2 regions of the Herbaspirillum sp. C7C2 genome follow, and region 2 is predicted to be linked to the other one. Evidence: predicted binding sites of a transcription regulator. Region 2 holds the regulator's gene; the other holds the start of a gene.
What was found. The regulator FliA, encoded in region 2, starts transcription of late flagellar genes. The targets are predictions, from matches to a motif close to CTAAAGTTTNNNNNNNNNNNGCCGNTA.
Positions count from the first base shown of each region.

Region 1: HWE04_RS00365 (DUF5610 domain-containing protein) is a predicted target of FliA. The motif match lies at 2,123-2,149, and genes of this name have one in related genera.

Region 1 is NZ_JABXGI010000001.1:70,326-73,738, reverse strand. Features, by position in the region: gene HWE04_RS00370 (Tex family protein) at 1-1,148, shown strand, start outside; gene HWE04_RS00365 (DUF5610 domain-containing protein) at 1,274-2,023, opposite strand; gene HWE04_RS00360 (deoxyguanosinetriphosphate triphosphohydrolase) at 2,494-3,413, opposite strand, start outside.
Region 2 is NZ_JABXGI010000008.1:92,429-95,841, reverse strand. Features, by position in the region: gene flhF (flagellar biosynthesis protein FlhF) at 1-640, shown strand, start outside; gene HWE04_RS13205 (MinD/ParA family ATP-binding protein) at 675-1,475, shown strand; gene HWE04_RS13200 (RNA polymerase sigma factor FliA) at 1,481-2,218, shown strand; gene HWE04_RS13195 (flagella synthesis protein FlgN) at 2,448-2,906, opposite strand; gene flgM (flagellar biosynthesis anti-sigma factor FlgM) at 2,937-3,257, opposite strand.

The DNA of each region.
Region 1 (3,413 bases), on a different contig from region 2:
CCTCGCGTGAAACCGACAAGCTGGCACAGGATCTGATCAAGCTGCGTCCCGAACTGAAGCTGACCAAGATCGTGGTGTCCGAAGCGGGTGCGTCGGTGTATTCCGCCTCGGAATTCGCTTCCAAGGAATTGCCGGATCTGGATGTGTCGCTGCGTGGCGCAGTCTCGATTGCACGTCGTCTGCAGGACCCGCTGGCCGAGCTGGTCAAGATCGATCCCAAGTCCATTGGCGTGGGTCAGTACCAGCACGACGTGAGCCAGTCGCAGCTGGCACGCTCGCTGGATGCCGTCGTGGAGGATTGCGTGAACGCCGTTGGCGTGGATGTGAACACCGCTTCCGCTCCGCTGCTGGCACGCGTGTCGGGTCTGAATGCCAGCGTGGCACAGAGCATTGTGTCGTATCGGGATATGAAGGGGATGTTCAGCTCGCGTGCTGCCTTGCGCGAAGTGCCGCGCCTGGGTGACAAGACCTTTGAACAGGCGGCCGGCTTCCTGCGTGTGATGAATGGCCAGAACCCGCTGGATGCGTCGGCGGTCCACCCGGAATCCTATCCGCTGGTGGAAAAGATCCTGGCCGACATCAAGAAGGATGTGAAGAGCGTGCTGGGCCAGACCTCGCTGTTGAAGGGCCTGACCCCGGCCAAATATGCCGACGAGAAGTTCGGCGTGCCCACCGTCACCGACATCCTCAAGGAACTGGACAAGCCCGGCCGCGACCCGCGTCCGGAATTCACCACTGCCACCTTCAAGGAAGGCGTGGAAGAGATCAAGGACCTGCGTCCGGACATGATCCTGGAGGGCGTGGTCACCAACGTGGCGGCCTTCGGCGCCTTCGTCGACATCGGTGTGCACCAGGATGGTCTGGTGCACATCTCGGCGCTGTCCAACACCTACGTCAAGGACCCGCACACCGTGGTCAAGGCCGGCCAGGTGGTCAAGGTCAAGGTGCTGGAAGTGGACGAGAAGCGCAAGCGCATCGCCCTGACCATGCGCCTGAACGACACCGCCCCGGCCCCGGGTGCACGCAACGAGCAACGTGGTGACCGCAACGATGCGCGTCGTCTGTCGCAGCACCAGAACCAGCGTGGTCGCGAGCAGGCACCGAGCAACAATGCCATGGCGGCGGCGTTTGCGAAACTGCGCGGTTGAACTGATGCACGTCGCTGCAATGGCATTGCGGCGACGTTGATGTGATGCAATGAAAAGAGGCTGTTCCCTTGCGGGGACAGCCTCTTTTTCGTTCGCGTAGCGGCCCGGATCGACGGGCGTCAATCCTATGCGGTGGTGCTGATCCGCGTCTGGCTCACCGATACCGAGATACTGACGGTGGTCTCGCTGGCAACCACGGTGCCGCCCTGGCCATCACCGTTGTCAGTGCTGCCTTCACTATCGCCACCATCCTGCTTGCCACCCTTGACCTTGTTGATGAAGTCATTCAGCGACTTCTGCACGAGGTCATAGGTCTTGTCGATGTTGCTGGCGATGTCGCCCTGCAGGACGCTCAGGCTTTCCAGGATGCCGCGTGCTTCCTTGAAGCCCTGGTCGACGCCCTTGAAGATCAGGTTCATGTAGTCGTCGATGTTGGCGGCGTCTTCCTTGTCGGGATTGTTCTGCTTGTAGAGCTCGAACATGTTGGTGATGAAGGAGACGATGCGTCCGGCCGTGCCCTCCGGCGAGTTGTCCTGGGATGCCGCGTTCTGCACGGCGTTGTCGCCCAGCTGCGGGCGCAGGATGTCGTTGATGTTTTCGATGGCGGTCTTGTAGACCAGCGACAAAGGATCGTTGCCGCTCTGCAGTGACACCTCCAGCGAGGACTGGACGATGGACAGGTTGAACTGTGCCTTGGCGCCTGCTTCGGTCAAGAGGTTCGCCTTTCTGGCTTCGGCGATCTTGTCATTGCTGGTGCCGGACGCACTGCCAGACAAAGCGGTGCTGTCGCCGTTGGTGGCGTTGGCGGAGTTGGAGGAAGTGGTGCTGGGCAGCAGGGATTTGCTGTCCAGGCCGGTGGTGTTGCCGATGGCCATGACGGTCTCCTGTAGAAAAAGGGGATCCGGGCATCAAGGGGGAAGACGGATCCACTGGAAATGATGGTGCGTCGGATGACGAACCACTCCATTCCTGCATAACGGCCCGGTCGTGACGGACTTGATATTGACAAAAATTAACAGGTGTCAGTTTCCTCGTCCGGGTGGCAGCACTTACTGCGGTGGATTTGTTCGATCTGACGCAAAGCCTTTTCGGTAAAGGCTTTGCGGCGAGCCGATGCGGGTCGATACGGTGGCTCTCACCCTAAAAAATTTTTCAGAAAAAATGTAACGAAATGTCCGATCCGTGGTGGCAGGCGGATTTCATTTGCAGCGATGCAATGAAATCACGATGACATGCTGCCAAGGATGAGCTGAGAGAAAACGCAGCGTATCGAAACGCTGCGTTCAGTGACGATGAGTATGTAGATATGGACGTGGATGTGGATGAGCTGGAAAGCCTGCTCCGCTCATTCCATGACGAACAGGCGACGATGTTCGCGGATGGCGTAACGGTCGGTCATGCCGGCGATGTAGTCGGCGACCTTTCTTGCCTGCTTGTCCAGCTGCTGGGCGTCATCATGCATTGCCTTGACCTGATAGTCCGGTGGCAGCAGGCTGGGCTGGCCCATGAAGGCGGAAAACATCTCGGCAATGATGCGCCGCGCCTTGGCGGTCATGCGGTTGACCTGATAGTGACGGTAGAGCTTTTCACGCAGGAATTTCTTCAGCACTGCCGCTTCGCCGGCCATGGCATCGGAGAAGGCAATGAGCGGCGGGGCGTTGCGGACATCCTCGATGTCGCGTGGCGCGAGCTCGGAGATGCGCACGCTCGCGGTCTGGATCAGGTCGACGATGAGCGCGTTGATCATGCGGCGGACCGTCTCATGGATCACGCGGCGACCGGTGATGCCGGGATAGGTCTGTTCGACTTCGCGCAGATGGCGGGCAAAGAAATCCACTTCGCTCATCAGCTCCATGGTCAGCAGGCCCGAGCGCAGGCCGTCGTCGATGTCGTGGTTGTTGTAGGCGATCTCGTCGGCCAGGTTGGCCAGCTGGGCTTCCAGCGAGGGCTGTTTCTTTTCCAGGAAGCGTACGCCGATGTCCCCCAGTTGTCGGGCATTGTGCAGCGAGCAGTGCTTGAGGATGCCTTCGCGGGTTTCGAAGGTGAGATTCAGACCATCGAAGGCGCCATAGTGCTGCTCCAGCTCATCGACCACGCGCAGGCTCTGCAGGTTGTGCTCGAAGCCGCCGTGGTGCTTCATGCAGTGGTTCAGCTCATCCTGGCCGGCGTGGCCGAACGGCGTGTGGCCCAGGTCGTGGGCCAGGGAGATGGCTTCGACCAGGTCTTCGTTGAGTTGCAGGTTGCGGGCGCAGGAGCGAGCAATCT
Region 2 (3,413 bases):
TGCCAAGCTGGCCGCACGCTGCGTCATGCGCCACGGGTCCGGCAAGCTGGCCTTGATCACCACCGACGGCTACCGTATCGGCGGCTACGAACAATTGCGCATCTACGGCAAGATCCTGGGTGTGATGGTGCACTCGGTCAAGGACGAGACCGACCTGCGCATCGCCCTGGAAGAACTCAAGGGCAAGCACACCGTGCTCATCGATACCGCAGGGGTAGGCCAGCGCGACCAGATGGTGGCCGAGCAGGACGCCATGCTGGCCGGTGCCGGCGTGGACATCAAGCGCCTGCTGTGCCTGAACGCCACCGCCACTGGTGGCACTCTCAATGAAGTGGTGCATGCCTACTCCAGCTCCGGTCTGGCCGGCTGCATCATCACCAAGCTTGATGAAGCTGCCACCATCGGCAACGTGCTAGACGTGGTGATCCGCCACAAGCTCAACCTGCACTACGTCGCCAACGGCCAGCGCGTGCCGGAAGACCTGCACGTGGCCAACAAGCTGTACCTGGCAGACCGTGCTTTCAAGCAGAAACGCGAGACCGCCCCTTTTGAATTCCAGGAAGGCGAACTGCCCGGCGTGATCGGCCCCACCGCGATGTCCATGAACGACAAAGGTTTGCGCGAGGTGAGCTTTGGCTAGTTACGATATCGACCAGGCGGCCGGACTGCGCCGGATGCTGGAGCGTCCGGTCCCCCGACTGTTCACTTTCTTCTCGGTGCTGGGTGAAGAAGAGAAGAGCGCCATGCTTATCAATATTGCCGCCTCCCTGTCGCAGGCCAAGCATAACGTGCTGGTTGTCGATGGCGACGTGGCCAGTACCGGCCTGCTGACCCGCATCGGCCTGCGCCACGACGTCGCCACCTTGCAGGAAGTGGCGCGTGCCGAACGCCCCTTGCGCGAGGCCACCCGCATGCTGCCCGAAGGTTTTGCCATGGCCCGCATCGCCCGCCGTACCGTGCCGGCGGCCAGCGATCCCCAGGCCGGCCGTCTGGCCGAGATTTTCGACAGCCTCATTGAGCAGGCCGAGATCACCCTCGTCAATGGCGTGCTGGCCAGCGATCAGTCCTTGCCGGTGCCGACCATGGAAATGGGCGAGATCGTGATCCAGGTCTCGACCACGGCCACCTCGATCAAGGCCGCCTATGTGCTCCTGAAGAGCCTGAGCGACCGTATCGGACGCCGTCCCTTCAGCCTGATCGTCAATGACGCCACCGAGGCCGAGGCGCGCACCGTCTACGCCAACATGGCCCAGGCCGCCAGCCGCTATCTGGCAGCGCAGTTGAATTTCCTCGGCGCCATCCCGGCCGACGACCATATCCGCCGCGCTACCGGCCAGGGGCGGGCGGTGATGGATGTGTTTCCCTTTGCCGGTGCGGCGCTGGCTTTCCAGCGCCTGTCCAAGCAATTCACGGCGGCCGATACGGCCCGCAGCACTTACGGAATGGCAACCGATGGTGCAAGCCTGGGAGTGTGACGTGCATGTATAACGTCAAGGGAAAAAAGGGCAAGAACGATGTGCTGGAGCAGCATGCGCCGCTGGTCAAGAAACTGGCGCATCAGCTCAAGGCCAAATTGCCCCCTAGCGTAGAGGTGGACGACCTGATCCAGGCCGGCATGATGGGCTTGCTCGACGCCGTCAACCGCTACGAAGAGACCCATGGCGCGCAGTTCGAGACCTATGCCGTACAACGCATTCGTGGCGCCATGCTCGACGAACTGCGCAGCAGCGACTGGCTGCCGCGCAGCATCCGTCAGAACGCCCGCAAGGTGGACGAAGCCATGCAGGCCTTGCTGCAGCAGCTCGGTCGCCAGCCGCAGGAAACCGAAGTGGCGCAGCACCTCAAGATCAGCCTCACCGAGTATCAGTCGCTGCTCAGCGAATGCGGTGGGCACCAGCTGATCTACTACGAGGATTTCCACGACGACGATGGTGGCCATGAACATTTCCTGGACCGCTACCAGACCGCCGAGTCCGACGACGACCCGTTGCAGAACCTGATCAATGGCGGCTTCCGCGAAGCCGTGGTGGACTCCATCAAGGCCCTGCCCGAGCGCGAGCAGATCCTGATGGCCCTCTACTACGAGCAGGAAATGAACCTCAAGGAGATCGGCGCCGTCATGGGCGTGTCCGAATCTCGCGTGTGCCAGCTGCACAGCCAGGCGATCTCACGCATGCGTTCCTATCTGCGGGAGCATTCGTGGAGTGGGGTGGCCTGAGAAGTGATTTGCGTCCGGGAGGACGCGCTCCGGCATGCTCTGACGGCTCCTTCGGGAGCCGTTTTTAATTCCATCGAGCTCTTGCGTGCCGCCTTGGGTCTGACCCAGCTTGCGCTGAGCAGGTAAAGCTTGAGGCACCTGCACGGCACAAAAAAAGACCCCGAGGCATGGCACTCGGGGTCTTTGAATCTGCGGCGATTGCGCTCGTGGCGCTCGGCTTGGAGGGTGGTCAGACCACGCCAAGCCTGCGGCCGGAAGATTTGATGCTGTTCTGTCCATCCGGTCCATAGAAGTTACCGGTGCCGGTCTTGCCCTGCAGGATGGTGAGTGCGCTCTGGTTGATCGAAAGCTTCTTGCCGATCAGCAAACCATTGACGCGGTTGAGCTCCTTGGCATCCTGGGCCAGTTCGAACAGGCCGGCCCAGACGTCCTTGTCGGCGTCGCTGCCATGTTCGTTCATCCACTGCTGCATGCCGGCCTCGTCTTCGCTGTAACCCAGGCTGCCCAGCAGGCTGTGGCGGTTACCGGCCAGCGTGGCCATGTCGGAAACGATGGTGGCTTTTTCGGAAATGATGTCGGTCAGGCCTTCGGCGGTGGCTTCAGCCAGCAAGGCCTGTTCCTGATTCAGTTTTTCGACCAGGCGGGACAGGGCAGCGTGTTCCAGAGGCAGGTTGCTGGCCGGATTCATGCGGGTCATCCTGTGCGAAGGCAGTGACGATCAGGCCGGACGGGCGCTGATCAGGGTCTTGACGGTGTCGATCAGGCCATTGGCCACTTTTTCCGGATCGATCTGGAAGGTGCCGTTGGCGATGGCAGCCTTGATTTCGGCCACTTTCTTGGCATCGAAACTGCTGCTGTTGCTGTTGACCTTGGTTTCCAGCGACTGATAGGTGCTGGACAGGCGCACGCTATCGGAAGTGGCTGCAGTGGCCGCGGCACCATTGCTGGCAGCAGCGCCGGCGGGGGCGTTGTTGCGAGGCTGGGCCTGGGTCTGCTCGCTGTTGAGGGCAGCGGATTTGAGGGCGTCGTTAACGTTCACGGCAGTATTCCTTGTAGGGTGGGGGCGCATCGCACCCGCCTGTCGTATGGATTATCGACCAGTTCTGCGCAAACTTTAACATCCAGGGCGCCAAAATGACGAAATGGGAGAAATTTTCTTCACATTTCCGACGCCCGGCTGCAGATCCCGGCTAGA